Regions from separate parts of the Comamonas denitrificans genome, predicted to be linked through region 2. Evidence: predicted binding sites of a transcription regulator. Region 2 holds the regulator's gene; the other holds the start of a gene.

Region 1 (15,750 bases), on a different contig from region 2:
GCGCTGTGCGTCAGCTGCAGGCCGGTGATGCGGGCCGAGGCCGTTTTGCGGATCACGTACAGCTTGCGCTCCAGCGCATCGGGCACCAGCACATCACCGCCCCGGCCAATGAATACCTGGCGGATGATCGGCTCGCACAAGCGCACGGCCGGCGACATGGGCAGCGCGGTATTCACCGGCACATCGCGCCAGCCCAGCAGCACCTGGCCTTCGGCGGCAATGGCACGTTCCAGCTCTTGCACGCAGGCCTGGCGCGAGGCCGCCTCTTTGGGCAGAAAAATCATGCCCACGCCGTATTCGCCGGGCGGGGGCAGCTGCACGCCCTGGCGGGCCATTTCGGCGCGGTAGAAGGCATCGGGGATTTGAATCAGCAGCCCGGCACCATCGCCCATCAGCGGGTCGGCCCCCACAGCGCCCCGGTGGTCCAGGTTCTCCAAAATCTGCAAGCCCTGCGCCACGATGGCGTGGGAAGCACGGCCTTTCAAGTGGGCGACAAAACCGACACCGCAGGCATCGTGCTCGGCATTGGCGTACAGGCCCTGGGCGTGGGCGCTGTGGATTTCTTCGGGGGTCGGTAAAACCGTCTGGATCGTCTCGGTCATAGCAGGGCCACTTTGTTGGTGCGAAGGGAAAAGGGGTTCTCTCGGTGATAAGCAAACACCGTGCCAAGTTGAAGCAGTACCCACCTCCCCCTGGGGCGGTGCGCAGGGGGGCGTGCTGCAGCGCCGCCGTACCCCCTGCCATGCACCAAAAAAGAGCGCCCATGCCCCATATTGGGCATGGGCGCTGTGCTGCGCTGCGCCGTTAAGCACGGCGCTGCCGCGTCAGGCATCAGGACACATAGGCCCGCTCGCCATGCACGGAAATGTCCAGACCCCGGCGCTCGTCTTCTTCCGAGACGCGCAGGCCCACCAGCAGGTCAGCCGCTTTGAAGCACAGGAACGAGGCCACCGCGCACCAGACCACGGTGATGAGCACGCTCTTGCACTGCACCCACACTTGCGCGGCCATGTTGAAGCCCTCTGGCTCCACCCCACCCAGGCTGGCGGCGCAGAACACGCCGGTCAGAATGGCCCCCAGAATGCCGCCCACGCCGTGGATGCCGAAAACGTCGCACACATCATCGGCTTTCAGCAGGCGCTTGAGGCCCGACACGCCCCACAGGCACAGCGGCCCGGCCACCAAGCCCATGGCGATGGAGCCCATCGGCCCGACAAACCCGGCCGCCGGGGTGATGGTGACCAACCCCGCCACCGCCCCTGAGGCCGCCCCCAGCATCGAGGCCTTGCCTTTGTGCAGCCCCTCGGCCACCAGCCAGGCCACGGTGGCTGCGCCAGTGGCCAAAATGGTGTTGATGAAGGCCAGCCCGGCAATGCCGTTGGCCGCCCCGGCCGAACCGGCGTTGAAACCAAACCAGCCCACCCACAGCAGCGAGGCCCCCACCATGGTCAGCGTCAGGCTGTGCGGCGGCAGCGCCTCCTTGCCAAAGCCGATGCGTTTGCCGGTCATGTATGCCCCCACCAGCCCAGCCACGGCGGCGTTGATGTGGACGACGGTGCCGCCGGCAAAATCCAGCGCTCCATCTTCGGCCAGCAGGCCGCCACCCCAGACCATGTGCGCCATGGGGATGTAGCTCAGGGTGAACCACAGCACCGAGAAGATCATCACGGCCAAGAACTTCATGCGCTCGGCAAACGCCCCCACGATCAGCGCCACGGTGATGGCGGCAAAGGTGGACTGGAAGGCCACGAACACGTATTCAGGAATGGTGCCCAGCGTGGCCGAGAGCGTCTCCGGCGTGATGCCGGCCAGGAACAGCTTGTCAAAACCGCCGTAAAACAGCCCTGTGCCGCCGAAGGTCAGCGAAAAGCCGTAAATGGCCCACAACACGGTGATCAGCGCAAAGATGGTGAACACCTGCGCCAGCACGGACAGCATGTTTTTGCTGCGCACCAAGCCGCCGTAGAACAGCGCCAGGCCGGGGATGACCATCAGAATCACCAGCATGGTGGAGGTCAGCATCCACGCGGTATCGCCCGCGTTGAGGCTGGCTGCGGCTTCCAGGGCCGGGGCGGCCGCTTCTTGGGCGAAGGCCCTGGGCGCAGCCGTTGATAAACCCAGGAGCAGGCCCAGGGGCAGGCCTGGTGCGATGGCAGGAAGTGATTTTTTCATGTCAGTCTCTTGCAGAAAAAGGGTGGCAAAAGGGGGGCAAAAAGGGATGGCAAAAGGGAGGGCTCGCCGCTGGGGGCAAGGGGGCGCTCTACAGGGCTTCGGGGCCGGTTTCGCCGGTGCGGATGCGCACCACCTGCTCCAGCACGGTGACGAAAATCTTGCCGTCGCCGATCTTTCCGGTGCGGGCGGCGTTTTCGATGGCCTCGATGACCAGCTCAACCTGGCTGGCCTCGACGGCGGCCTCGACCTTGACCTTGGGCAGAAAATCGACCACGTACTCGGCCCCCCGGTACAGCTCGGTGTGGCCCTTTTGGCGGCCAAAGCCCTTGACTTCGGTGACGGTGATGCCCCGGATGCCCAGGTCTGAGAGCGCCTGGCGCACCTCGTCGAGCTTGAAGGGTTTGATGATGGCGGTCACGATCCGCATAGTGCGCTCCTGGTGTAGGGTGAATGAATACCCAGCAGGTAAGCACAAGCCGTGCCAGAAATGAAAAGTTTGAGTGTTTTTGGCACTTTGCGCTTATAGGTAAAGCGCTTACAGCTATTATTTTTATTATTTTTGGGGCTGGGCCTGTGGTGGCTTCGTCCCGTTATTGTGCGTGGGGGTGGGAGGGTGCCCGTTTTTGGCCCCTGCCAGGGCCGGCACCGGGGCCGGCCCTGGGGCGGTTGTCAGCTGTCTTCGTCGTCGCTGTGGTTGTCGCTGTCGCCGTCGTGCTCGCTGGCGGCAGCCGCTTCCAGGCCCAGCTCCTTGATTTTGCGCGTGAGCGTGTTGCGGCCCCAGCCCAGCAGCTGGGCCGCATCGCGGCGGCCGCCGGCCGTGTGGCGCAGGGCGGTGGTGATCATGATGCGCTCAAAGGCGGGCAGTGCCTGCTGCAGCAAGTCGCCCTGACCCTGGCGCAGGGCGTTGCCGGCCCATTGGCCCAAGGCGTGTTCCCAGGTGATGGGGGCGGTGCCTGCGTTGTCTGCGTTGCCCGGCAGCCCTTCGGCGGCGGCCTTGGGGGCTTGCTGCACGTCCAGGGGCAGATCGCTGAGGTGAACCTCCCGGCTGGCCGCCATGACGGTGATCCAGCGGCAAACGTTCTCCAGCTGGCGCACATTGCCCGGCCAGTCCCATTGCGCCAAGTGCTGCTGCACCTGGGGTGAGAGCGTGCGCGGGGCCATGCCCAGCTCGCGCGCGCTTTGCTGCAGGAAAAAAGCGGCCAGGCGGGGGATGTCCTCGCGCCGCTCGCTCAGGGTGGGCAGCTGGATGCGGATGACGTTCAGGCGGTAGAACAAGTCCTCGCGAAAGCGTCCTTGGCGCACCAGCATCTCCAGGTTTTGGTGCGTGGCGGCAATGATGCGCACATCGGCACGGATGGCGGTGTGCCCGCCCACGCGGTGAAAGCTGCCCTCGGACAGCACGCGCAGCAGGCGCGTTTGCGCCTCGAGTGGCATGTCGCCAATCTCATCGAGAAACAGCGTGCCGCCCTGGGCCTGCTCAAAGCGGCCTTGGCGCTGGGCGGTGGCCCCGGTGAAGGCGCCGCGCTCGTGGCCGAACAGTTCGGACTCGATCAGGTCGCGCGGGATGGCCGCCATGTTCAGCGCAATAAAGGGCGCGGCGCGGCGCGGGCTGTGGCGGTGCAGGGCCTGGGCGACCAGCTCTTTGCCGGTGCCTGATGCGCCATTGATGAGCACGGTGATGTGCGACTGCGACAGCCGACCAATGGTGCGAAAGACTTCCTGCATGGCGGGCGCTTCGCCAATCAAACCGTCGGTCTGGATGTCCGCCGAGGCGGTGGCGCTTTGGTTGTCCAGGGCTGCGCGGGCCTCGCGGGCGTGCGCCAGGGCGCGGCGCACCAGGGCCACGGCCTCGTCCACGTCAAACGGTTTGGGCAGGTACTCAAAGGCGCCGCCTTGGTAGGACTGGATGGCGCTGTCCAGGTCGGAATGCGCCGTCATGATGATCACCGGCACCTGCGGGCAGGTCTGGCGCACCTGGGCCAGCAGGCCCAGGCCGTCCATGCCGGGCATCCGGATGTCGGTCAGGATGGCGCTGGGCGGGGCTTTGGCCAGCTTGGCCAGGGCGGCTTCGGCGCTGTCAAAGACGCAGGTGTGCAGGTCGGCTTGGGCCAGTGCCTTGTCCAGCACCCAGCGGATGGATTGGTCGTCGTCAATGATCCAGACAAGCTCAGGGCTGGGCATGGGAATCTCCTGGCACAGTGCCATCGTTGGTGGGAGGAAAGGGCACCAGAACTTTGAAGATGGTCTGCCCCGGCTGGCTCTCGCATTCGATCAGGCCGCCGTGCTGCTGCATGATGGCCTGGGCAATGGGCAGCCCCAGGCCGGTGCCCTGCGAGCGCCCGGTGACCATGGGGTAGAACACCGTCTCGCGCAGCTCGGTGCTGATGCCGGGGCCGTTGTCCTCGATCTCCACCTGGCACAGCAGGGCGTGGCAGCGCGTGCCGATGGTGAAGCGGCGCAGCACGCGCGAGCGGATCAGCACGCGCGGCGGCAGTCTGTCGGCAGCCTGGTTGGGGGGCATTTCCAGCAGGCATTGCACGGCGTTGCCCATGATGTTGAGAAAGACTTGGATCAACTGGTCGGGATCGGCCCAGACCTCGGGCAGGCTGGGGTCGTAATCGCGCACCAGTTGCACGGCATCGCCCGCTTCGGCCTGCAGGATGCGGCGCACGCGCTCCAGAATTTGGTGGATGTTTACCCGCGCAAAGGCCGGGGGCTGGCGGGCACCCAGCATCCGGTCGGCCAGGGCGCGCAGGCGGTCGGCCTCGTGGATGATGACGGCGGTGTATTCGCGCAGCTCGGCGCTGTCTAGTTGGCGCTCTAGCAGCTGCGCGGCACCGCGAATGCCGCCCAGCGGGTTTTTGATCTCATGCGCCATGCCGCGCACCAGGGCGCGGGTGGCTTGGTTGGTGGTGAACAGGCTGTCTTCGCGGTTGTTGTGGATCAGCCGGTCCAGCGGGTGCAGCTCCACCAGCAATTGTTGGCCCCCTGGGGTGTCCGCCTGTTCCGGGGCGGCCGGGGCGGTGCCCAGTGTGGCGGGCAGGGGGGTGACGGTGTAATCGGCCACGGCCAACTGCATTTCGCCCGCACCCAGCAGCCGCGCTTGGCGCTGGGTGTAGGGCTGCTGGGCGTGCAGTGCCAAATCTAGGTTGGCGGCGGCGCTGCCGTCGGCATCGTCCAAAAACGTGCTGAACGCCTGGTTGCGCAGGCGCGACAGGCCGGTGGCCAGCAATTGCTCGGCCGCATGGTTGGCGTACTGGATGCGCAATTGCGCATCCAGCAGCAGCACCGCGGTGGCCAGATGGGCCAGCGCGGGCATGGGCCCGGTCAGGCACTCGCTGGCCGTGGCAGCAGGGGTGGGGGCAGCGGTATCGTTCACGCTTTCTCTGGTGTGGGGGAAGGAAAAGGGCCGCTGCCGCGCATCCTTTACAGGCTGTAGTACAGGTCGAATTCAACCGGGTGTACGGCCTGGCGCAGGCGGGTGACCTCGTCCATTTTGCAGTCGATATAGGCCTGCAGCATGTCTTCGGTGAAAACTCCGCCTTCCAGCAAAAAGCGATTATCGGCCTTGAGTGCGTCCAGCGCCTGCGCCAAGCTGTGCGCCACGCGCGGGACGTTGGCCGCTTCTTCCGGGGGCAGGTGGTAGAGGTTTTTGCTCATCGCGTCGCCCGGGTGGATGCGGTTGCGGATGCCGTCCAACCCGGCCATCAGCAGGGCCGAGAACGCCAGGTAGGGGTTGGCCAGCGGATCGGGGAAGCGGCATTCGATGCGCTGCGCCTTGGGGCTGGAGGTGTGGGGGATGCGGATCGAGGCCGAGCGGTTGCTGGCCGAGTACGCCAGCATTACCGGCGCTTCATAGCCGGGCACCAGGCGCTTGTAGCTGTTCGTGCCGGGGTTGGTAATGGCGTTCAGGGCGTGGGCGTGGTGGATGATGCCGCCGATGTAGAACAGCGCCAGCTCCGACAGGTTGGCGTACTCGGTGCCAAAGAACAGGTTCTTGCCGTCCTTGAACAGCGACTGGTGCACGTGCATGCCCGAGCCGTTGTCGCCCACCAGGGGTTTGGGCATGAAGGTGGCAGTCTTGCCGTGGGCGTGGGCGGTGTTGTGGATGCAGTATTTGAGGATTTGCACCTCGTCGGCCTTGTTCACCAGGGTGTTGAAGGCCACGCCAATTTCGCACTGCCCGGCATTGGCCACTTCATGGTGATGCACCTCGATCTTCAGGCCCATGGCCTGCATGGCGTTGCACATGGCCGTGCGCACGCCGTGCAGCGAATCGACGGGGGGCACCGGAAAGTAGCCCCCTTTGACGCGCGGGCGGTGGCCGGGGTTGTGGCCGCCCATGTCCTGGTTGTTCGCCCAGGCACCTTCGGCAGAGTGGATCTGGAAGCTGGCACTGTCCATCTGCGTTTGCCATTGCACTGAATCGAAGATGAAAAATTCTGGCTCCGGCCCAAAGTAGGCGGTATCGGCAATGCCCGTGGAGCGCAGGTACAGCTCGGCCCGCCGGGCGATGGAGCGCGGGTCGCGGGCGTAGCCCTGCATGGTCGATGGCTCCAGCACATCGGCGCGCACGATGACGGTGGGCTCTTCGGCAAAGGGGTCGAGCACGGCGGTCTGGTCGTCGGGCAGCAGCACCATGTCTGAGGCTTCGATGCCCTTCCAGCCGTGGATGGACGAGCCATCGAACATCTTGCCGTCTTCAAAGGCATCGGCCTGCATGGCCTCGGCGGGGAAGGTGACGTGGTGCTCTTTGCCCAGCGTGTCGGTAAAGCGCAGATCGACCCAGCGGGCGTTGTGCTCTTGGAGGAGGGAGTGGGTTTTCAGTGACATGGAAGTGCTCTCGTTTGCTAAGAGGTGGAGGAACTCCCAGGTTTAAGCAACAAGCGTGCCATCTTTATGCCCTGGTGAGTGCTCTGGGGAGCGAAGCCCCCGGCCCAGGCGGCCATGAACCATTGCGGTGCATGGCCGCCCTGGCCCTGCACCAAGTTGAGGCAAAAGCCGCTGCGCCGTGGGGGCCGATCCGTTGGCGCAGCCGTGCGCTTGTGTGAAGATCGCCCCCCATGAGCAAAGCCTTCACCAAAGAACCCGATGGGCACCAGGACGACGATGACGACGACCTGCCCCGCCTGCCCCAAATCCCCCCCGGCAGCAAGAACTACATCACCCCGCAGGGCTACGCGGCGCTGAAAACCGAGCTGCTGGCCCTGATTGACGAGGAACGCCCCAAGGTGGTGGAAACCGTGCACTGGGCCGCCAGCAATGGCGACCGCTCAGAAAACGGCGACTACCTCTACGGCAAAAAGCGTTTGCGCGAAATTGACCGGCGCATTCGCTTTTTAACCAAGCGCCTAGAGATGGCCGAGGTGGTCGAGCCCAGCGTGCACAGCGGCAGCGACCAGGTTTTTTTTGGGGCCACCGTCATCTATGTGGATGATGAAGAGGTCGAGCGCACCATCACCATCCTGGGCATTGACGAGGCGCAAACCAGCCAGGGCCAGGTCAGTTGGGTGGCCCCCGTGGCCCGGGCCTTGCTCAAAGCGCGGGTGGGCGATGAAGTGCCCCTGCCCACACCCGCCGGGGTGCGGATGCTGGAGGTGTTGGCAGTGCAATACCCGCCAAGCCCGGCCCAATTAAAATAAAAAAAGAGCTGTTTCCGCTTTTAAATAAAAGGTTTCAAAGGCTTTTTGCCTTGAATTCCTTTATTTTTAAGCGCAAACAGCTCTTGTTTTTAATGCTGGTGTGCTGTGCGCGGCCTACGGTGCCAGCACCCGGCTGCAGCTGCGCACCGCCGCATTGCGGCGCAGCGCCCGCAATGCGCTCTCCAGTTGCAGCTGGTCGTGCACCGCGATGGTAAAGCGCAGCACGGTGGTCTGCATGGCCGATTCGTCCTCAATGTCCACGCGGCGGATATCCACATCGCTATCGGCCAGCACCTGGGCAATGCGCGCCAGTACACCCCGGCCGTTTTGCACGGCCAAGGTAATGTTGGCGTTGTACAGATGGTCGTTGTGGATGTCTTCGCCCCATTCCACGGCAATGTGCCGCTCGGGCTGGCGCTCCAAAAGCCGCTGCGCTTCGGGGCAGTCGCTGCGGTGAATGTGCAGGCCATCGCCATGGCCCAGGTAGCCAATGACCTCATCGCCCGGCACCGGGGTGCAGCACGGGGCGTAGTGGGTGGCGGTGCGGTTCTGGCTGTCCAGGATGACGCTGCGCTGGGGCCGGTTGCCTTGCGTAAAGCGCTGCTGGGTTAGCAGCAGTGCATCGGGGCGCTGGCCCTGGTGCTGCAGGTAGGCGGTGATTTGCTGCGCCACCAAGGTCGCCACCTGGCGGCCCAGGCCGATGTCCGAGAGCAGCTCGGTTTGGGTCTGTCCAGGCTTGAGGATGGCCTGCCACAGGGCATCTTGGGCCTCCTCGTCGGAGGGCAGGTCAGCAATCCCCTCTTCGCGCAGGGCCTGGGTCAGCAGCTGCTCGCCCAGGGCGGCCGATTCGGTTTGCGCCACGGTTTTGAGGTGGTTGCGAATTTTGGAGCGGGCCCGGCCGGTCTTGGCAAAATTCAGCCACATGGCGTTGGGCGCGGCGTTCTCGTCCAGGGTAATGGCCACCACGTCACCGCTTTTGAGCACCGTGCGCAGGCTGGCTACCTCGCCGTTGATGACGGCCCCGCAGGCATGGTGGCCCACGTTGCTGTGAATGGCGTAGGCAAAGTCAATGGCCGTGGCCCCTTGCGGCATGGAGAACACTTTGCTCTTGGGGGTGAAAACGTAGATCGAGTCCGGAAACAGATCGACCTTCACGTTGTCCCAGAACTCGCTGGCATCGCGCGTTTCGGTTTGAATGTCCAGCAGCGATTGCAGCCACTTGGTGTTCAGCGCCTCTTGCTGGCGGCCCTCGGATTGGTACAGCCAGTGGGCAGCCACCCCCGCCTCAGCGACGATGTGCATGGATTCGGTGCGCAGCTGAAATTCGATGTTCACCCCCGATGGGCCAACCAGCGTGGTGTGCAGCGATTGGTAGCCATTGGTTTTGGCAATGGCAATATGGTCTTTGAAGCGGCCCGGCACGGGCTTGTACAGCTGGTGCAGCACCCCCAGGGCGGTGTAGCAATCGGTGGTGGTGGGCAAGATGATGCGAAAGCCGTAAATGTCGGTCACCTGGGCAAAGCTCAAGTGGTTGCGCTGCATTTTTTGGTAGAGCACAAACAGTGTGTTTTCTCGACCGGCCAAGCGGGCCGGGAGGCCAACGCGTTTAAACGTGGCCTCGACCTCGTTGTGTACCCGCTGCACCAAGTCGTTGCGGCGGGTGCGGGATTTGGCAATCGCTTTTTCCAGCGTTTCATACCGCCACGGGTGCAGGTGGCGAAAAGCCAGGTCTTGCAGCTCGCGGTAGGACTGGTTCAGGCCCAAACGGTGGGCAATAGGAGCAAAAATCTCCAGAGTTTCAGACGAAATACGCCCCCACTTGCTGCGCGGCATGTCCCCCATGGTGCGCATGTTGTGCGTGCGGTCGGCCAGCTTGATGAGGATGACGCGCACATCCTTGGCCATGGCCAGCAGCATTTTGCGAAAGGATTCGGCCTGGGTCTCTTCGCGGGAGTTGAAGTGCAGCTTGTCCAGCTTGGTCAGGCCATCGACCAGCTCGGCCACCGTCTCGTCAAACTGTTGGCGCAAATCGTCTTTGGTGATGCCGCAGTCTTCCATGGCATCGTGCAGCAAGGCAGCGGACAGCGCTTGCGCATCGAGTTTCCAGTTGGCACAGATGCCTGCCACGGCAATCGGGTGGGTAATGTAAGGATCGCCGCTGCTGCGCCATTGGTTGCGGTGGGCCTGGTCGGCAAACTGCCAAGCGCGGCGCACCATGGCGGTGCTGTTGCTGTCCAAATAGCTTAAAAAACCCAGCAAATGCTCGAAATGCTGGGCCGAGACATCGGCTGCCAAGCGCAAGCGCTCTGCTTCGGGCAGGTTTTTGTCAATGGGAAGGGAAGGAAAGGACGATGTGGTGGCAGCCGCGTTCATAGACCAACTGTAGCGTGATAAAACAAGCTTGTGCAGGTGCAAAAAAAAAGCACCGCAAAAAGCGGTGCCCTTATTGCTGGGGGGATAGGTTGCACCATGCCCCCAAACACGTTTTAGCCCGGGACTTTTTTCAGCATTTCAATGCCGATTTTGCCCTCAGCAATTTCGCGCAGTGCCGTGACGGCTGGCTTGTTTTGGCACTCCACCTTGGGGGCGTGGCCTTGGCTCAACATGCGGGCGCGGTAGGTCGCGGCCAGCACCAATTGAAAGCGGTTAGGGATCTGCTCTAGGCAGTCTTCAACGGTAATGCGTGCCATTGGCAGGGTACTCCAGCAAAAAATTAAACAGGCAGGTGAAGGGAAGTGAATACATCAGAGCGCAGGCGGCGCTGGCTGGTGTATTTGAGGCGGTGCGCGTGAATAATGGTTTTGAGGTCAAACAGCGCACTCTCGAATAACTCGTTAATTATAACGAAGTCAAATTCTTTGACCTGGGCCATTTCGGTGGCGGCATTCTTCATGCGCAGTTCAATCACCTCGGGCGCATCTTCGCCCCGGTTTTCCAGGCGTGAGCGCAATTCTTCCCAGCTGGGGGGCAAGATAAAAATCAGCACCGCTTGCGGGAAAGCATCGCGCACTTGCAAAGCGCCTTGGTAGTCGATTTCTAGCAGCACATCATCGCCATTGGCCAAGCGCTCTTGAATGCCCTTTTTCGAGGTGCCGTAGCGTTTGTTGTGCACGTTGGCCCATTCGATAAACGCATTGTTGGCGACCATGGCATCAAATTCCGCTTCGGAGGCGAAAAAATATTCACGGCCGTGTTTTTCTTGTCCGCGTGGGGCGCGGGTGGTGTGCGAAACCGAGGGGTAAACCCGCGCATCAAACGAGCGCAAAGCTTTGACCAAGCTGGATTTACCCGCCCCACTGGGGGCGGCAACGACAAAGAGGTTTCCGGGCAGTTGTTGCATACACAAAATGTGCAAAGCGGCGATTGTCTGTGAAAAAGGGCTCCATAGGGAGCCCTGTGGGTTTTGTTATGGCACGCAGGTGCGTTTTGCCGTGCGTTATTCGATGTTTTGGACTTGCTCGCGCATTTGCTCGATCAGCACTTTCATATCGACGCTGATGCGGGTGAGCTCCAGCGTGGCCGATTTAGAGCCCAGGGTATTGGCCTCGCGATGCAATTCTTGAATGAGAAAGTCCAGGCGCTTACCGATTTCGCCGCCTTTTTTCAGCAGGCGCTCCAGCTCGTCCAAGTGGGCATCCAAGCGGGTGATTTCTTCGGCCACATCAATGCGAATGGCAAACGCGGTGGCTTCGCTCAAAGCGCGGTCTTGCGCCGCTTCTGCTGGCACCTGCCCCTGGGCCAGGCCCATGGCTTCTTGCCAGCGCTCTAAAAAGCGTTGGCGTTGTTGTTCGACCAATTGCGGCACCAGGGGCGTGGCCTGGGCGGCCAATTCGCGCAGCTGGGCGATGCGATCGAGCAAGGTTTTGGCCAAACGCTTGCCCTCGCGGGCCCGTGCGTCGAGCAAAGCGGTGACGGCTTCCTCGGCCAGGGGCGACAAAATGCTGGCCCAATTGGTCGTGGTGGGGGCGCTGTTGCCGGCCAAGCGCAGGGCATCGGCCACACTCAATGCTTTGGCGCTGGGCAGCCAGGCCTGAATATGCTCTTGCACCATATTCAGGCGCTGGAGCAAGGCGATGCTGGGGGTGCTGAGGCTGGCGCTGGCATCTTGCTCAATGGCGGCACGCACTTCCACTTTGCCACGTTTGAGATGGCGGCTGAGCAGGGCGCGCAAGGCGGGCTCTTGGGCGCGTAATTCTTCGGGGAGGCGAAAAGTGAGGTCTAAAAAACGGCTATTGACGGCACGAATTTCCAGCCCCAGGCGCACGCAAGGGGTGTCCGTGGGGGCGGTGGCGGTCTCGGGTGTCAGCTGGGCGCTGGCGTATCCCGTCATGCTATAAACTGGCATTGCCTTATCTCTTCTCTCGGGTTGCTTCAAATCCGAAAGATTATCCGGTTTCTGTGCTGCCCCGGCGCAAAGATGACAACTAAACCTAAACCCGCTCCCCTGCCGCCTGACACCGTGATTGGTGGTTACCGCATCGTGCGCCGCTTGGCCGCCGGTGGCTTTGGCGTGGTGTATTTGGCCCAAGATGCCAATGGCCAAGAAGTGGCCATCAAAGAGTATTTGCCTGCCGCCTTGGTTTCGCGCGAGCCTGGGCAGTTGGTGCCCCAGGTGGCGCAAGAAAAACTTTCGCTCTACCGGCTGGGCTTGAAAAGCTTTTTTGAAGAAGGGCGGGCGCTGACGCAAATTGCCCATTCTTCCGTGGTCAGCGTGCTCAATTTCTTTCGGGAAAATGACACGGTTTACATGGTCATGAACTATTTGCAAGGGGCCTCTTTGCAGGAATACATCCTGTTGGCGCGCAATCGCAAAGAGCCCAAGATATTGCGCGAATCAACGATTCGCTCTTTGTTTGACGAGGTATTGCGCGGTTTGCGCATTGTTCATCAGTACAAGATGCTGCACCTGGACATTAAACCGGCCAATATTTTCATTACCGACGATGACCGCGCCGTAATGATCGACTTTGGTGCGGCCCGCGAGGTGCTCAACCAGCAGGGCAATTTTGTCCGCCCGATGTACACCCCGGGTTTTGCCGCCCCCGAGATGTACCGCAAGAGCAACAGCACCATGGGCCCGTGGACCGATATTTATGCCATTGGTGCTTGTATTTATGTGTGCATGGTGGGGCAGGCCCCGCCCGATGTGCCCAAGCGCCAAGAGCAAGATGCCTTGCCCACAGCCCTGGCCCGCTTGCGTGGCAGTTATTCCGACAATATTTTGGAATTGGTGCAGTGGTCGATGGAGCTGGAGGCGGGCAATCGACCGCAATCGGTCTTTGCACTGCACAAGGCTTTGACCAACGATACCCACCGCCGTTACACCCAGTTGAGCACGGCCGAGCGGGTTCGTCTGCAATTGGGGGCCTTTATCGGGCAGGGGCCGGGTGGGTTGGCCCTGTCGCAGCAAAACGCGCCATGAAATTTTCCGTTTTTCAATTAAGCCGTCGGGGCGGTCGGCCGACCAATGAAGACCGCATGGGCTACTGCTACACCCGAGAGGCGGGGCTGTTTGTGCTGGCCGATGGCATGGGCGGGCACGCCGAAGGCGAGGTGGCCTCGCAATTGGCGCTGCAAACCTTGGCGGCCGAGTTTCAGCGCCAGGCCACCCCACGCTTGCCGGATGTGCAAGCGTTTTTGCAGCAAGGGGTGATGCTGGCGCACGAGCGCATCTTGGCTTACGGCCGCCACAAACGCATGAGCGATGGGCCCCGCACCACGGTGGTGGCAGCGGTGATTCAAGATGGGTATGTCAGCTGGGTGAACTGTGGCGATTCGCGCTTGTACTGGGCGCGCGATGGTGTGCTGCAGGCGCGCACGCGCGATCACTCCTACGCTGAGATGGACCGGGCCGGGGCCTTGAAGCTGGCGCACAAGATTTTGAATCGCAATGTGCTCTACACCTGCTTGGGGGCCGAGGCCCGGCCGGTGCTGGATTTTGCCGGGCCCCATAAGCTGCAGCAAAACGATCGCTTGCTGCTGTGTTCGGATGGCCTGTGGGATGTGCTGCAAGAGCATATTTTGCTGCAGCGCCTGAGCAACTCCCCCGTGCAAGATGCCGTGCCGGCCCTGGTGGATGCGGCCTTGCAGGTGGCCGGCAGCAAAAGCGATAACGTCACTGCCATTGCCGTGCAGTGGGAGCAGGCGCAGCAGGAGCCGGAAGCGGCTGATACCCAACACGGTGGCGAAGACACCTTCTCTTCGACCATTCAATCCTTGCAGGATTTGGAAGGCTTTGACGTGAATTTGGATGAGGCCGAGATCGAGCGCAGCATTGCCGAGATCAATGAAGCCATCCGCCGCTCAGCGCTGCATAAAAAGGTTTAGAACGTGTTCGCGTTCTTAAAGCATCCAGGCGATGCGCTTTGGCACACGCTGCTTGTGTGTGTTTAATTAAAATCAATAGCTGTTAGCGCTTATATTTCAACACTTTTTAGTTATTATGAAGATTGTTTTAGCGTCCAATAACCGTGGCAAGCTCGCAGAATTGCAGTCTATCCTGGCCCCCTTGGGGGTGCAGTTGATTACCCAAGGCGATTTGTTTGCTGGCGAAGCGCCAGAGCCGCACTGCACTTTTGTCGAAAATGCCCTGGCCAAAGCCCGTTTTGCTGCCGAAAAAACGGGGCTGCCCGCCATTGCCGACGATGCGGGTTTGTGCCTGGATGCCTTTGGTGGCTTGCCGGGGGTGCAGACGGCCTATTACTGCACCCAATTTGGCTACGAAAAAAGCGATGCCAACAATGTGCAAGCCGTGCTGGAGCAATTGGCCCAGCAGCCCAGCCCCGCCAATCGCCAAGGGGCCATGGTCAGCACCTTGGTGGGCGTGCGCCATGCGCAAGACCCTGAGCCGCTGATCGCCGTAGGCCGGGTGGCGATTGAGATCGCGCCCCAGCGTCAGGGCGAGGGCGGCTTTGGCTTTGACCCCGTATTGCTCTATCCCCCACTGGGCGTGACGTTTGCGCAAATGCCCCCGGAACAAAAAAACCAACTCAGCCACCGTGGCCGCAGCAGCCGCTTGATGATGGAGCTGCTGCGCTCCAGCTGGCTGGCGTAATGCACAAGTCCATTGCCATGCCCCGCACCATTGACATCGCCACCGACAGCAGCCCCCTGGGCCAAGCCCCCCAAGACATCCAGCACTACATGCGCGCTGGCACGCTGCAACTGCAGGCGCTGCCGCCTTTGGCGCTGTACGTGCACCTGCCCTGGTGCCTGAAAAAATGCCCGTACTGCGATTTCAACTCCCATGGCCTGGCCCAGGGCCAGCCGTTGCCTGAGCAGCGCTATATCGATGCCCTGATGGCCGATTTGGAAGCCAGCCTGGGCATGGTCTGGGGCCGTCCGGTGTACAGCATCTTCATTGGTGGTGGCACGCCCAGCCTGTTCAGCCCGCAGGCGATTGGCCAGTTGATCAGCGGTCTGCGCGCCCGCTTGCCGCTGGAGGCGGGGTGCGAGATCACCTTGGAGGCCAACCCCGGCACCTTTGAAACCGAGCGTTTTGCCGCCTTTGCCCAGGCTGGGGTGACGCGCCTGTCGATTGGCGTGCAAAGCTTTGACGACCGCTTTTTGCAGGCGCTGGGCCGGGTACACAGCGCCGCACAAGCCCGCGCTGCCGTGGCCGAGGCGGCCCAGGCCTTTGAGACGTTCAATCTGGATGTGATGTATGCCCTGCCGGGGCAAACGCTGGCCGATGTGCAGCGCGATGTGCAGACGGCCTTGTCGTTTGCACCGCCGCATTTGTCGGTGTACCACCTGAGCATCGAACCCAACACCTACTTTGCCAAGCACCCGCCACGGCAGCTGCCCGAGGATGACCAGGCGTACGACATGCTCGATGCCATCACCGCCGCCACAGCGGCCCACGGTTTGCAGCGCTACGAGGTGTCCGCCTATGCCCAGCCGCGCCATGAGTGCCTGCACAACAGCAATTACTGGC
Region 2 (15,750 bases):
GCGGCCCGGTCGCTGGGCTTGGCAGATGCGCCCAACACCAGCTGGGCCTGTGCGGGCAAGGTCAGCAACAACGACAGCGCCAACACCAGCCACAGCCAGCAGCGCCACAAAAAAGAAACCGGGGGCAAGGGGAGCACAGAAGACATCTGGTTTTCGAGTTAAGGCAAGAGGGGGTGGTTCCCCAGATCAATAATGCGGGGACTATGTCCACCGATTGCTCTGCGGATTTTTCCGCCCATTTTCCCGCTGAATCTACCCTGCCCCGCTGGCCCAGCCGCTATTGGGCCGAGGTAACGGCCCACGACTTTGCGCTGGCGCAAACCCAGGGCCTGGCCGCCCAGACCATTGCCGTCCTGCCCTTGGGGGCCACCGAGCAGCATGGCCCGCACTTGCCCCTGCGCGTCGATACCGCGCTGGCCGAGGGCCTGGTGGCCGCCGCCCTGGCGCAGCTGCCCGCCCACGTTCCGGCCCTGGCCCTGCCCACCCAGGCCATTGGCCTGAGTGGGGAGCACCAGGCCTTTGCCGGCACCTTGAGCCTGCAACCGGCCACCTTGCTGGCGCTGTGGGGCGACATTGGCGCAGGCGTGGCCCGCGCCGGGGTGAAAAAACTGCTGCTCTTTAACGCCCACGGCGGCAACGTCAGCAGCATGGACATCGTGGCGCGGCAATTGCGCCAGCAGCATGGCCTGCTGGTGGTTCACTGCAGCTGGTTCAATCTGCCGCTGCCGCAAGAGGTACACGCGGCCTTCAGCGCCCATGAGCACCGCTTTGGTGTCCACGCGGGCGAGGTTGAAACCTCCATGCTGCTGCATTTGGCCCCTGAACAAGTGCAGATGGCGCGGGCGCAAAATTTTGCCTCCACCTCCGCCACGCGGGCCCAGCGTTTTGCCATTTTGGGCAACGGCAAAAGCGCCAAACTGGGCTGGGCCATGCAGGACTACAACCCCGCCGGGGCAGCGGGCAATGCCGCCGCCGCCGATGCCCAGCGCGGGCAGGCGCTGGTCGAAGCTGCGGCGCAGGGCTTGGCGCAGTTGCTCCAAGAAATGCACCAACTGCCGCTGGATACCGTGGGCCCGGCGTATTAGAACGTGTTCACGATCTAAGCCGCCGCCGGCCCCAGCTGCGCCATCAGGTCGCGGGTGGAGGCATCCACGCCATCCCAGTCGCCCTGCTCCTCACGCTGGCGCAGTTGCTGGGCCAGTTGCTTGCCCAGCTCCACGCCCCATTGGTCAAAGCTGTTGATGCCCCAAATCGCCCCAGCGCTGAACACACGGTGCTCATACAAAGCGATCAAGGCCCCGACCGAGGCCGGATTGAACTGCTGCAGCAGTAAAAAACTGCTGGGCCGGTTGCCCGGGCAATCTTGGTGGGCGCTCACGCCGTGGCGGCCCAGCATCAGCGCCTGGGCCTGGGCAATGGCGTTGATGACCAGGCTGTGCTGGTGCGCCCCCAGGTATTTGCCGCCGCCCCGGGCCACAATAAATTCCACGGGCACCACATCCTGCCCTTGGTGCAGCAGCTGAAAAAAGGCGTGCTGGCCATTGGTGCCCGGCTCGCCCCAGACGATGGGGGCCGTGGGCGTGGTCAGGCACTGGCCTGCGTGGGTGACGCGCTTGCCGTTGCTCTCCATCTCCAGCTGCTGCAAATACGCCGCCAGGCGGCGCAGGCCATGGCTGTAGGGGGCAATGCAGCGGCTGCCCAGGTGGCAAAAATTGCGGTACCAAATGTCCAGCAGCGCCAGGCGCAGCGGCAAATTGTGCCCAATGGGGGCATTGAAAAAGTGCGCATCCATGGCGTGCGCCCCGGCCAACAGGTCGCGAAACTGCTCCTGCCCAATGGCAATGGCAATCGGCAGGCCAATGGCCGACCACAGCGAAAAGCGCCCCCCCACCCAGTCCGAAAACTCCAGGCAGCGGGTGATGCCAAACGCCTGCGCTGCCGCCACATTGGTGGTCAGCGCCACAAAGTGCTGGGCAATCGACACCGCAGCCGAGGGCTGGGCGCAGCCGCCCTGGCGCAAAAACCATTCGCGGGCCGAGTGGGCGTTGAGCATGGTCTCGGCCGTGGTGAAGGATTTGGAGGCAATCAAAAACAGCGTCGATTCAGGCCGCACTTGGCGCAGCACATGGCCCAGCTCATGCCCATCGACGTTCGAGACAAAGTGAAAGCGCTTGCCCGCATCCACCCAATCCTCCAGCCCCTGCACCACCACCTCGGGCCCCAGGTGCGAGCCGCCAATGCCAATATTCACAATGTCGGTAATCTGGCGATCGGCGCGCACCTGCTCGGCCAGCGCCAGCATGGCATTCAAGGTGTCGTGCGCGGCGGCCAGGGTGTCCCACTGCGCCTGGGGCCAGGCCTGCACCACCGGGTGCTGGCGCAGCTGCCCGCCATCGCGCGGCATGCGCAGCAGCCAGTGCATGGCGGCGCGCCCCTCGGTGGTGTTGATCGGCTCGCCCGCCAGCATGGCATCGCGCCGCGCTTGCCAGCCGCAGTCGTGCGCCAAGGCCTGCAGCAAGGATTCCGTCTGGGTGGTGCAAAAGTTTTTCGACAAATCGGCGTACACGTGCGGCGCTTGCTGGCTGTGCTGGGCCAGGCGCTGCGGGTTGCTGGCAAACGCCTGGGCCAGATTGAAGTGCGCCATGTCGTCTTGGTAATGTGCCACCAAGGCCGCCCAGGCGGGGGAGGCGCTGCAGCTCATGCGCCGGCCCCGGCTTGGCGCAGCAAATCCTCCAGCTTGCGCGTATCGACGGCAAAGGCGCGAATGCCTTCGGCCAGCTTTTCGGTGGCCATGGCATCTTCATTCAGGGCAAAGCGGAAACTGGCCTCGTCGTAGTGCACGGGGGCGATGTCCAGCTGCCGCGCGGCCTGGGCATCCAGGGCGGGCAGCACCGGCGCGGTGCTGGCTTCTAACTGGGCCAGCAGCTCGGGCGCGATGGTGAGCAAATCGCACCCGGCCAGCGCCACGATTTGCCCCACGTTGCGAAAGCTCGCGCCCATGACCTCGGTGGTGATGCCAAAGCGCTTGTAGTACTGGTAAATCTCGCGCACCGAGCGCACGCCGGGGTCGTTGGCCCCGGCCATGGCGGCCTCGTCCCACTGGCTGCCCGCTTGTTTTTTAAACCAGTCGTAAATGCGCCCGACAAAGGGCGAGATCAGCTGCACCTTGGCCTGGGCGCAGGCAATGGCCTGCACTTTGGAGAACAGCAGCGTCAGATTGGTGTGAATGCCTTGCTGCTCCAGCAGGCGGGCCGCTTCGATGCCTTCCCAGGTGGCGGCGATTTTGATCAGCACCCGGTCAATCGGCACGCCCGCACCCTGGTACAGCTCGATCAGGCGCTGGGCGCGGGTGACGGTGGCGTTGGTGTCAAACGACAGGCGGGCATCGACCTCGGTCGAAACGCGCCCCGGCACCACGGCCAAAATCTCGCAGCCAAAGCGCACCAGCAGGCGGTCCATCAGGTCGTCCAGGGGCGCATCGGCAAAGCGCTGCACCACCTCGTGCAACAGCGGCGCGTACTGCGGCTGCTGCACGGCTTTCAAAATCAGCGAGGGGTTGGTGGTGGCATCCTGGGGCCGGTACTGCGCCAGTTGCTGAAAATTGCCGGTGTCGGCCACCACGGTGGTGACTTGTTTTAACGCGTTCAGTTGGTTCATAAGGGGTTCCCAAAAAGCGATGAATAAATCTTAAAAAAATAGCTGCTTGCGCTTTTACTTCAATGAATTTTTAGCGCTTAAAGCATTAAATCCACGTTATTCAAGCGCAAACAGCTCTTTTTATTGCAGTGCTACCAAGCGCCCATGTTCAAACAGATGGATGCGCCCTTTCTCAAACGGGGTCCAGGTTTCGTTCTTCGTCAGCGGAGCGGTCACGATCACGGCCACGCGGTCGTCCGGGGTGGTGCAGGTGGAAAAATCCAGGCTCACATCCTCATCGCTCAAATGCGCTGTGGCAAAGGGGTGGCGGCGCTCGATAAAGCACAGGTCGGTGGTGGCATGCGCCCACAGCGCCTGGCCATTGGAGAGCAAAAAATTAAACGTGCCGTGCGGGCTGATGCGCCGCGCCAAGTCCTGCAAGGTGATGCTCAACTCGTGCAGCGTGGGCATGCCGGCGTGGGACTTGGCCAGCTCTTGCATGATCCAGCAAAAGGCCAGCTCGCTGTCCGTGGTGCCGACGGGGTAAAAATGGCTGTGCAGCTTGGGCGCAAAGTCCACCAAATTGCCGTTGTGGGCAAACACCCAATTAAAGCCCCACAGCTCGCGCACAAAGGGGTGGCAGTTTTCCAGCGCCACCTGGCCTTGGGTGGCCTTGCGGATGTGGGCGATGACGTTCTCGCTTTTGATCGCGTAGTTGCGAATCAGCTGCGCAATGGGGGAGGTGCTGGCCTGCTCGCGATCGACAAACTGGCGCAGCCCTTTGCCCTCAAAAAAGGCGATGCCCCAGCCATCGGTGTGGTCGCCGGTGTTGCCCGCGCGCTGGCTGAAGCCCGAAAAACTAAAGCGCACATCGGTGGGCGTGTTGCAATTCATTCCAAGCAGTTGGCACATAGCTTTTGACTTCTTCCTCGTTCCCGCAAACCCTGTGAAACTGGCAGTGTAGGTAAAAAAAGAAGGCACCCAGCGCATTGTCTGGGTGCCTTGGGCGTTTTGGCGGTGGCCGTTTAGGCGTTGTTATGCCTTCACTGGGCGGCGGCTTTCACTTTCAAGCGCCAGGCGTGCAGCAGCGGCTCGGTGTAGCCGCTGGGCTGCTCCACGCCCTTGAACACCAGATCGCAAGCGGCTTGGTAGGCGGCCGATTGGTCATAGCGGTCATGCATGCGCTGGTACAGCGGATCGCCGGCATTTTGCTGGTCCACCTTGGCGGCCATGCGCTCAAAGGTGGCACGCACCTGGCCCTCGCTGACGATGCCGTGCAGCAGCCAGTTGGCTACGTGCTGGCTGGAGATGCGCAGCGTGGCGCGGTCTTCCATCAGGCCGATGTCGTTGATGTCTGGCACCTTGGAGCAGCCCACGCCCTGATCGACCCAGCGCACCACGTAACCCAGGATGCCCTGGATGTTGTTATCCAGCTCTTGCTGCTTCTCGGCCTCGGTCCACTGGGGATTTTTGGCCACGGGCACTTGCAGCAGGTCGGCCAGGATGTTGGCGCGTTCGGTATCGGCGCTGATTTTTTCCAGCTCAGCCTGCACGCTGGCCACTTTCACCTGGTGGTAGTGCAGCGCGTGCAGCGTGGCCCCGGTGGGCGAGGGCACCCAGGCGGTGTTGGCCCCGGCTTTGGGGTGGCCGATTTTTTGCTCCAGCATGGCGGCCATCAGGTCGGGCATGGCCCACATACCCTTGCCGATCTGGGCGCGGCCGCGCAGGCCCATGGTCAGGCCCACCAGCACGTTGTTCTTTTCGTAGGCGGCCAGCCAGGCGCTGGTTTTCATGTCGCCCTTGCGGATCATGGGGCCGGCGTGCATGGCGGTGTGCATCTCGTCGCCGGTGCGGTCCAGGAAGCCGGTGTTGATAAAGGCCACGCGGGCCGGGGCGGCGGCGATACAGGCTTTGAGGTTCACCGAGGTGCGGCGCTCCTCGTCCATGATGCCCAGCTTGACCGTGTTTTGCGGCAGGCCCAGCAGCTGCTCGACGCGGCCAAACAGCTCGTTGGCAAAGGCCACTTCCGCCGGGCCGTGCATCTTGGGCTTGACGATATAGACGCTGCCGGTGCGCGAGTTGCGAATGCCGTTGGCCCCGTGGCCCTTCAGGTCGTGGATGGCAATCGCCGTGGTGACCACCGCATCCAAAATGCCTTCGGGGATTTCTTGGTGGTCTGCGCCCCACAGGATGGCGGGGTTGGTCATCAAATGGCCCACGTTGCGCACAAACAGCAGCGAGCGGCCGTGCAGCGTCACCGGCTGGCCGTTGGCCCCGGTGTAAACGCGGTCGGCGTTCAGGCCACGGGTCACGGTTTTGCCGCCTTTTTCAAAGGATTCGGTCAGCGTGCCCTTAAGGATGCCCAGCCAGTTGCTGTAGCACAGCACCTTGTCGTCGGCATCCACGGCGGCCACCGAGTCTTCCAAGTCCAAAATGGTGGACAAGGCCGCCTCCACCACCACATCGGCCACGCCGGCCGCATCGGCCTGGCCAATGGGGGTGGCGCGGTTGATGAGGATGTCAATGTGCAGGCCGTTGTTCACCAGCAACACGCTGGTGGGGGCGGCCGCCTCGCCTTGGTGACCGACAAACTGGGCGGCATCTTGCAAGCCGGTGGTGCTGCCGTTTTGCAGCGCCACCACCAACTGGCCGCCTTCCACGCGGTAGCCGCTGGCATCCCGGTGCGAGCCTTGGGCCAGGGGTACGGCCTGGTCCAAAAAGTTGCGGGCAAAGGCCACCACCTTGGCACCGCGCAGCGGGTTGTAGCCCGGGCCTTTTTGCGCCCCGTCCTCGTCGCTGATCACATCGGTGCCGTACAGCGCGTCGTACAGCGAACCCCAGCGGGCATTGGCCGCGTTCAGGGCGTAGCGGGCATTCATGATGGGCACCACCAGCTGCGGGCCGGCCATGCTGGCCAGCTCGGCATCCACGTTTTCGGTGGTGGCCTGCACGCCCTGGGGGGGCTGAACCATGTAGCCAATCTGGGTCAGAAACTGCTGGTAAGCCGCCATGTCGGCAATCGGGCCGGGGTGGGCCTGGTGCCAGGTGTCCAGCTCTTTTTGCAGGCGCTCGCGCTCGGCCAGCAGGGCGGCGTTTTTCGGTGCCAAATCGCGCACCAGGGCATCAAACCCCTGCCAGAAAGCGGCCGCGTCCAGGCCGGTGCCCGGCAGCACCTGGGTGTTGATAAATTGGTGCAGAACGTCAGCCACTTGCAGGCTGTGCGCAGGAATACGAGCAGTCATGGAAATCCCTTGTCAAAAAAACCAAAAATCCGCGAGGGCGACCCTGGCCAGCGCAGCACTGGGCAGCGCCAGGGCAGGGGAAGAGCGCTTCACAGCGCACTGTATTAGAAATGCGAAAAGGAATAAACCGCCTGAATATCCTGAAACTCATGACTTTTATGCAAAGACGGCCGACACTGCCCCCCTTGGCAACGCCCTGTGCCAGAGGGGTAAAGCATTGCGCTTTTAATAGCTGGTACCGCTTTCTGGTATTGCGTTTTGGCTATATTTCACTCTCATTTTTTGCACATTTGCGTGCTGTTTATGGATAAATTAAAAGCTTTTGAGTCGTTTGTCTCGGTCGCCACCAAAGGCAGCCTGACCGCTGCCGCCAAGGCCGAGGGGGTGGCCCCGGCCATCATGGGGCGGCGCTTGGATGCGCTGGAGGAGCACCTGGGCGTGAAACTCATGGTGCGCACCACCCGGCGCATCAGCCTGACGCACGAAGGCAGTGCTTTTTTGGAAGACTGCCAGCGCCTGCTCACCGATGTCAGCAATGCCGAGGCCAGCGTTTCCGCCGGGGGCGTAAAAGCCGCTGGGCATTTGCGCATTACCGCTCCGGCCGGTTTTGGCCGCCGCCACGTGGCCCCGCTGGTGCCCAAGTTTTACGCCCTGCACCCCGAGGTAAAAATCTCGCTCAACCTCTCTGACCGGGTGGTGGATTTGGCCGCCGAGGGCTACGACTGCGCGGTGCGCGTGGGCGATTTGCCCGATTCGTCCCTGATCAGCGTGCGCCTGGCCGACAACCGCCGCCTGTGCGTGGCCGCCCCGGACTATCTGGCCCGGCGTGGGACCCCGCAGCACCCCCAAGAGCTGGCGCAGCACGCTTGCCTGACCCTGTCCAGCGATGCCTCGCAAATCCGGGGCTGGGCCTTTCGCCTGCCGCGCCCCGAAGGCGGCAGCGATGTGGCCTACATCAAGCCCAGCGGCCCCCTGGACTGCACCGACGGCCAAGTCCTGTACGACTGGTGCCTGGACGGCTGGGGCATTGCCTGGCGCAGCACCTGGGAGGTCGATACCGACATCGCCGCCGGGCGCTTGGTGCCGCTGCTGGAAGACTTTGCCGCCCCGCCCAATGGGATTTACATGGTGTTTCCGCAGCGCAAACACATGCCACTGCGCGTGCGGCTGTGGATTGATTTTTTAAAAATGCACTATGAGCGCCCCGAATTCTGGCGCCAAGGAGTAATCGCATGATGTTGGAATCTGTACTGGCCAGCCTGCACCTAGTGGCGATTTTGGCGATGGTGGTGTTCTCCTCCAGCCAAGCGGCGCTGTGCCGGCAAGAATGGCTGAACGCTGCCGTGGTGCGCCGCCTGCTGCGCCTGGACTGGATTTTCCTGGCCTCGGTCACCGTGCTGCTGCTATCGGGCGTGGCCCGGGTGGTCTGGGGCATCAAAGGCTGGCAGTGGTATGTTGGCCAGCCGCTGTTTCACGTCAAGATGACCCTGGTGCTCATCACCCTGGTGATTGTGGCGCGGCCCAGTTTCACCATCCGCCGCTGGGTGCGCACCTTGGATGCCGACGGCACACTGCCCAGCAGCCACGAGATCAACCGCCTGCGCAGCGCCATCATGCTGCACACGCACATCATGCCCTTCATCGCCGTGCTTGCCGTATTTTGGGCACGCGGGTGGTGAGCAGGCACCGCCCCAGACACACGTAAAATTGCGCCCCTATGCTTTTAGTCAAACAGCAATTGCTCGCAGCCCTGGCTGGCGAGCTAGAAACACTCTCCCCCGGTGCGGGCACCCGCGCCGCCTTTGAAAACCCCAAAGTGGCGGCCCACGGCGACTATGCCTGCACGGCGGCCATGCAACTGGCCAAGCCGCTCAAGCTCAACCCGCGCGCCCTGGGCGAGCAGCTCAAGGCCGCGCTGGAGGCCACGCCCGCCTTTCAGCAGTGGGTGGATGCCATTGAAATTGCGGGCCCCGGCTTTCTGAACATTCGCTTGAAACCCGCCGCCAAGCAGGAAGTGATCCGCGAAGTGCTGGGCCAGGCCGACAAGTTTGGCCAGCAGCCCGAGCGGGGCGAAAAAATTCTGGTGGAATTTGTCTCGGCCAACCCCACCGGCCCGCTGCACGTGGGCCATGGCCGCCAGGCGGCGCTGGGCGATGCAATTTGCAACCTGTACGCCAGCCAAGGCTGGAACGTCCACCGCGAGTTCTATTACAACGACGCGGGCGTGCAGATCGACACGCTGACCAAATCCACCCAGCTGCGCGCCAAGGGCTTCAAGCCCGGCGACGACTGCTGGCCCACCGACGCCGACAACCCGCTGGCCAAGAATTTTTACAACGGTGACTACATTGCCGACATCGCCCAGGCCTTCCTGAACAAGGAAACCGTGCAGGCCGATGACCGCGAGTTCACCGCCAATGGCGATGTGGAAGACTACGACAACATCCGCCAGTTCGCCGTGGCTTATCTGCGCAACGAACAAGACAAAGACCTGCAGGCGTTCAACCTCAAGTTCGACGAGTACTACCTCGAATCGAGCCTGTACACCAACGGCCACGTCGAAGCCACCGTGCAGCGCCTGATCGCCAACGGCAAGACCTACGAGCAAGACGGCGCGCTGTGGCTGAAATCCACCGACTACGGCGACGACAAAGACCGCGTGATGCGCAAAAGCGATGGTGGCTACACCTACTTTGTGCCTGATGTGGCCTACCACATTCAAAAATTTAAACGCGGCTTTACCAAGGTGGTGAACATTCAGGGTACCGACCACCACGGCACCATCGCCCGCGTGCGTGCGGGCCTGCAGGCGGCCGAGGTGGGCATTCCCGCCGGTTACCCCGACTACGTGCTGCACACCATGGTGCGCGTGGTACGCAATGGTGAAGAAGTGAAGATCAGCAAGCGGGCGGGCAGCTACGTGACGCTGCGCGATTTGATCGAGTGGACGAGCAAGGATGCCGTGCGCTTCTTCCTTTTGAGCCGCAAGCCCGATACCGAATACACCTTCGACGTGGACTTGGCCGTGGCCAAGAACAACGACAACCCGGTGTACTACGTGCAGTACGCACATGCCCGCATCTGCTCGGTGCTGCGCGGCTGGCGTGAAGACTACGACCTGGCAGCGCTGCGCGAGGTGGACTTGAGCCCCCTGCACGGCGAGCAGGCCCAGGCGCTGATGCTGCTGCTGGCCAAGTACCCCGAAATGCTCACCGCTGCCGCCCAGGGCAATGCGCCGCACGATGTGACCTTTTATCTGCGCGAGCTGGCTTCGGCGTACCACAGCTACTACGATGCCGAGCGCATTTTGGTCGATGACGAGGCCGTCAAACTCGCGCGCCTGGCCTTGGTGGCGGCCACCGCCCAGGTGCTGGCCAATGGGCTGGCCATGCTGGGGGTGTCTGCGCCCCAGCGCATGTAAAGCCACAACTTCAAGGAGCGCTGCATGCGACAACAACAACGAGGCGGCACCATCCTGGGCTTTATCCTGGGGTTGCTGGTGGGCTTGGGCGCCGCCTTTGCCGTGGCGGTGTACGTCAGCAAAATTCCGGTGCCGTTTCTCACCATGGATGGGGACAAAACCGCCAGCCCCCGGATGCCGCAAGCCGATTGGAATCCCAATACCGCCTTGGGCGGCAAGGTCACGCCTCCACCGGTTGCGCCCGTGGAGGTCAAGCCCGAAGGGGTCGCCCCCACCGAAACCCCTGCCGCCCAGGCCACAGCGTCGAATGATCCTTTAGGGGACTTGGCCAAGGCCCAAATTGCCAAGGCCGAAAAAGCAGAGAAGGCCGAAGCAGCCGAAAAAGCCAAAGCGGCCGCCTCGGACGGCTTTGTGTACTTTGTGCAGGTGGGGGCCTTTCGCAGCCAGGCCGATGCCGATGCCCAACGCGCCAAACTGGGCCTGATCGGCCAGCAAGCCCGCGTGAGCGAACGCGAACAAAACGGCCGCCCCGTGTACCGCGTGCGCATTGGCCCCATGGCCCAGCGCAGCGAGGCCGAAGCCTTAAAACAGCAACTGGGCGACACCGGCATCGATGCCGCCTTGGTGCGCATTCACCAGTAAGCACGCCACGCGGGCGGGAACCGATTGCCCGCCCCCCACTCTTAGCGGGGCACTATTTTGGAGAAACCTTGAATGAAACGTCGTGAATTTGCCCAACTGGCCCTGCTGGGCGCAGTCCCCAGTGTTTTTTCTTTCGCCGCCCAGGCCAATAGCGGTTACGCCACGTTGAAGCAACCCGCTTCGGTGCTGGCCCCGAAAGGCCAGATCGAGGTGGTGCAGTTCTTCTCTTACGGCTGCTCGCACTGCAAAAATTTTGACCCTGTCTTTGAAGCGTGGCGCAAGACCGCCGCCAAAGATGTCAGCGTGCGTTTGGTGCACGTCGGGTTCAACAAAAATTTTGAGCCCCTGCAGCGCATTTACTACGCCCTGGAAAGCCTGGGCCAGGCCCAAGCCTTGAACGGCAAAGTCTTCAAAGCCTTTCAGGATGAGAAAAAGCGCCTCGACCAACCCGAGGTTCTCTTCCCCTGGGTGGCCGAGCAAGGCGTGGACCGCGCCAAGTTTGAAGCCGCCTACCAATCCTTTAGCGTGGCCACCCAGGTGCGCCAGGCCATACAACTGCAAGACCAGTACCAGGTGGAAGGCACCCCGGCCATGGGCATTGCTGGGCGTTACTACACCGATGGCTCGATGGCCGGCGGCTTTGAGCGCATGATTCAAATCACCAACCAACTGATTGAGCAAGAGCGCAAACGCACGTAAAGCGTGCTTGAACCCATCGTCACGGCTGCCCAAGCCCGCTTCGGCGGGCTTTGTTGTTGCTGCTGCAGGGTGACTACAATCACACGCAAAAACCATGCCTAATTTATGAAGCGCCTGCCCACCCTCCTCTCTTTCTTGCCGCTGACCTTTGCGGCGGCCATGGTGCTGCCCGCCCACGCCGAGCGGGCCGACCGTGACCAGCCCATGCACATCGAATCGGATGCCCTGCGCCATGACGAGCTGCAGCAAACCAGCGTGTTCACCGGCAATGTGGTGATGACCAAAGGCTCCATCGTGCTGCGCGGGGCGCAACTCGATGTGCGCCAAGACCCGCAGGGCTACCAATATGGTGTGGTCACTGCCGCCAGCGGTAAACGCGCCTTTTTTCGCCAAAAGCGCGATACCGCCCCCGGTGCGCCAGAGGAGTTTGTCGAGGGCGAGGCCGAAGTCATTGAATACGATGGCCGCAAAGACGATGTGCGCCTGATTCGCCGCGCCCAGCTGCGCCGCTATACCGGCGGCAAGTTGAGCGATGACATTACCGGCCAGCAAATCACGTACAACAACCTGACCGATGTTTTCACCGTGGACAGCCAAACACCGCAAGCGGGCAACAAGCCCGGCAGCAGCAGCGGTGGCCGGGTGCGGGCGGTATTGGCCCCCAAAGCGCCCCCTTCAGCCAGCCCGGCCGGCACGCCCGCAGCGGGCGCAAGGCTGCAAGCCACCCCGCAACTGACCGCTCCGCAAGAACCATGACGCAGCAGCCGCAAGAACCCTCTTTGGCTGCGCTCAGCAGCGCCACTAGCTGCCTGCAAGCGCGCAATCTGGCCAAAACCTATGGCAAGCGCCAGGTGGTCAAAGATGTCTCGCTCACCGTCAAAAGCGGTGAAGTGGTCGGCCTGCTTGGCCCCAACGGCGCGGGCAAAACCACCTCGTTTTACATGCTTGTCGGCCTGGTGCGCAGCGATGGCGGCGATGTGCTGATTGATGGCCAATCGGTCGCCCGCAGCCCCATGCACCAACGCGCGCGCCTGGGCCTGTCCTACCTGCCGCAAGAGGCTTCGATTTTTCGCAAACTCAATGTGCAGGACAACATCCGCGCCGTGCTGCAGCTGCAAAAAAATGCCGCTGGCAAGCCCCTGGCCAAAGATGAGATCGAGCGCCAGCTGACCAGTCTGCTGCAAGAGCTGCACGTCGAGCACCTGCGCGATGCCCCGGCGCTGGCCCTGTCCGGCGGCGAGCGCCGGCGCGTGGAAATCGCCCGCGCCCTGGCCACGCACCCGCGCTTTATTCTGCTGGACGAGCCCTTTGCCGGCATCGACCCGATTGCCGTGATCGAGATCCAGCGCATCATCGGTTTTCTCAAAGCGCGCGGCATTGGCGTGCTGATCACCGACCACAACGTGCGCGAAACGCTGGGCATTTGCGACCACGCCTGCATCATCAGCGAGGGCACGGTGCTCACCCACGGCACGCCGCAAGCCATCGTGGACAACCCCGAAGTGCGCCGGGTGTACCTGGGCGACAACTTCCGCATGTAAGCCATGGTCGGGGCCGCACCGCATCTCTCGATTCGCCCCGGCATCCAGCTGCAGCTGACCCCGCAATTGCAGCAAGCCCTGCGCCTGCTGCAGCTGTCCAGCCTGGAGCTGCAGCAAGAAGTGCAGCAACGGGTGTTGGACAACCCTTTTTTAGAATTGGAAGAGGCCGAGGCCACCGCCCCATCCACTCCTGAAAAAGAAGCTGTAAGCGCTGATATATCCAGCGATTCAGAATTTAATACCCCTGATAACCAATCAGAAAGCGCGCAAGAAGCTCCTGAATTAGAAGCACTCAGTTGGGAGGGCGACTCCCTCTCCGCCTTCGATTGGGACGATGCACCCCCCGGCCCCGCGCCCGCCAACGCCGACAGCGAACAGGCCCTGCCCCACGACTTCACCGCCAGCGCCCCCAGCTTGCAAGCGCATTTGCAAGAACAAGCCAGCAACCTGCGCCTGGCCCCGGCCGAACGGGCTGCGCTCGAGTTTTTGATCGGCAACCTGCTGGACAACGGCTACCTCGATGGCGACCTGCCCGAACTGGCGCACGCCCTGCTGCCCGAGGTAGCCACAGAAGCCGAAACCCCCAGCGCGGCAGAAACCCGCCAAACCCTCATGCACCACCTGCAGCTGGCCTTGGGCCTGCTGCAAAGCATGGAGCCCGCCGGCATCGGTGCCCGCAACGTGGCCGAATGCCTGCGCCTGCAACTGCGCCACGCCTGGGCGCAAGAAGCGCAACCGGCCCATGCCGACCACGCCCTGTACCAGCTGGCCCTGGCACTGTGCGAGCAGCCACTGCCCCTGCTGGCCCGCAAAGATGTGCGCACCCTGGCCCAGCACTGCGCCGCCCCCCCGGAGCGCATCGCCCTGGCCCTGCGCTGGATTGGCCAACTCGAACCCAACCCCGCCCGGCGCTTTGCCGCCATTGCCCAGGCACGCCTCATCCCCGACGTACTGGTGCGCCCCAGCGGCCAGGGCCTGCAGGTGCAGCTCAACCCCGAAGTGCTGCCGCGCCTGAACGTCCACGCCCTCTACGCCCAGGCCCTGCGCGGGCAGCGCAGCCATGCCAGCTACGCCGGCCTGCACAGCCAGCTGCAAGAGGCGCGCTGGTACGTGAAAAACCTCGCCCAGCGCTTTGACACCATCTTGCGCGTCGCCCAGGCCATCGTGCAGGAGCAAGCGGGGTTTTTCAAACACGGCCCCGTCGCCATGCGCCCCTTGGTGCTGCGCGAAGTGGCGCAGGCCCTGGACTTGCACACCTCCACCATCAGCCGCACCGTCAATGGCAAATACATGGCCACGCCGCAAGGCACCTTTGAATTCAGCTACTTTTTTAGCTCGGGCGTGCAAACCGATACCGGCGGCAGCACCTCCAGCACCGCCGTGCAAACGGTCATTGCCCAGCTCATTGCGGCAGAAAACCCCAAAAAACCCCTGTCTGATGCCAAAATCGCCGACCTTCTGGCCGCCCAAGGCATCGAATGCGCCCGCCGCACCGTCGCCAAGTACCGCGAGGCGCTGAACATCCCGGCCACCAGTTTGCGCAAAACGGTTTAAAGCCCGCCAACGCTCTTGCCAACGACGCGGCGCTATCCTTCGCACCACTTATGAACCAACTGCATTTATTTTTGCCCTGCGCCGCTGGCGTGGAAGATTTTTTGGCCGATGAGGTCCACACCATTACCGGTGCCAGCGGGCAGGATTTGCTCGTGGGCCGGGGCGGTGTCATGGTGCGCGGTGCTTGGCGCGATGTGCTGCAGCTCAATCTGCACAGCCGCCTGGCCCAGCGCGTGCTGATTGAGCTGGCGCTGCAGGACTACCGCAACGAAAACGACCTGTACCGCGCCGCCAGCCAAGTGTCCTGGGAAGTGTGGTTTGACCCGCAGCGCACCTTCAAAGTCGAGGTCACCGCCCAGCACAGCCCGCTGACCAGCCTGAACTTTGCCGCCCTGCGCGTGAAAGATGCCGTGGCCGACCGCTTTCGTGCCAAGCGCGGTGGCGTGCGTCCCAGCGTGGAAACGCACCACCCGGACGTGCGCATCCACCTGCACCTGACCACCGACACGGCCACGCTGTACATCGACACCTCGGGCGAAGCCCTGTTCAAACGCGGTTGGCGCGAAGACACGGGCGATGCCCCACTGAAAGAAACCCTGGCCGCCGCCATGATCGCCGCCACCGGCTGGAACCCGCACGGCGACCACCCCCAGCCGCTGTACGACCCCTGCTGCGGCAGCGGCACGGTGGTGATCGAGGCGGCGCAGATCGCCCGGCGCATTCCGGCCGGCATCCTGCGCCGCTTTGCGTTTGAAAAGCTCATCCCCTTTCAGCGCCACGTCTGGGAAGGCATGCTCGACGAGGCCGAGGCGCAGATTCTGGACACCAGCCCGGTGCCCATCTATGGCTCTGACATCTCGCACCGCATGGTGGACTTTGCCCAGCGCAATGCCGAACGCGCCGGCGTGCTGGACACCATTGAGCTGCGCGGCGGCGATGCCCTGCAGCGCATGCCCCCCTGCGCGCAACCCGGCGTGCTGCTGCTGAACCCGCCCTATGGCGAGCGCATTGCCGC

What was found. The regulator sigma-54, encoded in region 2, starts transcription at its own class of promoters, with help from an activator protein. The targets are predictions, from matches to a motif close to TGGCANGNAANCTGCTTT.
Positions count from the first base shown of each region.
Region 1: ACFO24_RS13135 (P-II family nitrogen regulator) is a predicted target of sigma-54. The motif match lies at 2,639-2,656, and genes of this name have one in related genera.

Region 1 covers NZ_JBHSEY010000058.1:2,076-17,825, reverse strand. Annotated here, with positions in the region: gene ACFO24_RS13145 (glutamate synthase-related protein) at 1-602, opposite strand, end outside; gene ACFO24_RS13140 (ammonium transporter) at 832-2,172, opposite strand; gene ACFO24_RS13135 (P-II family nitrogen regulator) at 2,261-2,599, opposite strand; gene ntrC (nitrogen regulation protein NR(I)) at 2,842-4,353, opposite strand; gene glnL (nitrogen regulation protein NR(II)) at 4,340-5,551, opposite strand; gene glnA (type I glutamate--ammonia ligase) at 5,599-7,005, opposite strand; gene greB (transcription elongation factor GreB) at 7,236-7,814, shown strand; gene ACFO24_RS13110 (RelA/SpoT family protein) at 7,929-10,187, opposite strand; gene rpoZ (DNA-directed RNA polymerase subunit omega) at 10,301-10,504, opposite strand; gene gmk (guanylate kinase) at 10,528-11,154, opposite strand; gene ACFO24_RS13095 (YicC/YloC family endoribonuclease) at 11,251-12,144, opposite strand; gene ACFO24_RS13090 (serine/threonine protein kinase) at 12,232-13,236, shown strand; gene ACFO24_RS13085 (PP2C family protein-serine/threonine phosphatase) at 13,233-14,141, shown strand; gene ACFO24_RS13080 (non-canonical purine NTP pyrophosphatase) at 14,257-14,868, shown strand; gene hemW (radical SAM family heme chaperone HemW) at 14,886-15,750, shown strand, end outside.
Region 2 covers NZ_JBHSEY010000017.1:80,421-96,170, forward strand. Annotated here, with positions in the region: gene ACFO24_RS05460 (protein-disulfide reductase DsbD family protein) at 1-146, opposite strand, end outside; gene ACFO24_RS05465 (creatininase family protein) at 204-1,085, shown strand; gene pgi (glucose-6-phosphate isomerase) at 1,100-2,701, opposite strand; gene tal (transaldolase) at 2,698-3,657, opposite strand; gene ACFO24_RS05480 (class II glutamine amidotransferase) at 3,778-4,548, opposite strand; gene ACFO24_RS05485 (malate synthase G) at 4,680-6,878, opposite strand; gene ACFO24_RS05490 (LysR family transcriptional regulator) at 7,182-8,114, shown strand; gene ACFO24_RS05495 (DUF2214 family protein) at 8,111-8,557, shown strand; gene argS (arginine--tRNA ligase) at 8,596-10,299, shown strand; gene ACFO24_RS05505 (SPOR domain-containing protein) at 10,324-10,941, shown strand; gene ACFO24_RS05510 (thiol:disulfide interchange protein DsbA/DsbL) at 11,014-11,640, shown strand; gene lptA (lipopolysaccharide transport periplasmic protein LptA) at 11,746-12,396, shown strand; gene lptB (LPS export ABC transporter ATP-binding protein) at 12,393-13,181, shown strand; gene rpoN (RNA polymerase factor sigma-54) at 13,185-14,735, shown strand; gene ACFO24_RS05530 (THUMP domain-containing class I SAM-dependent RNA methyltransferase) at 14,786-15,750, shown strand, end outside.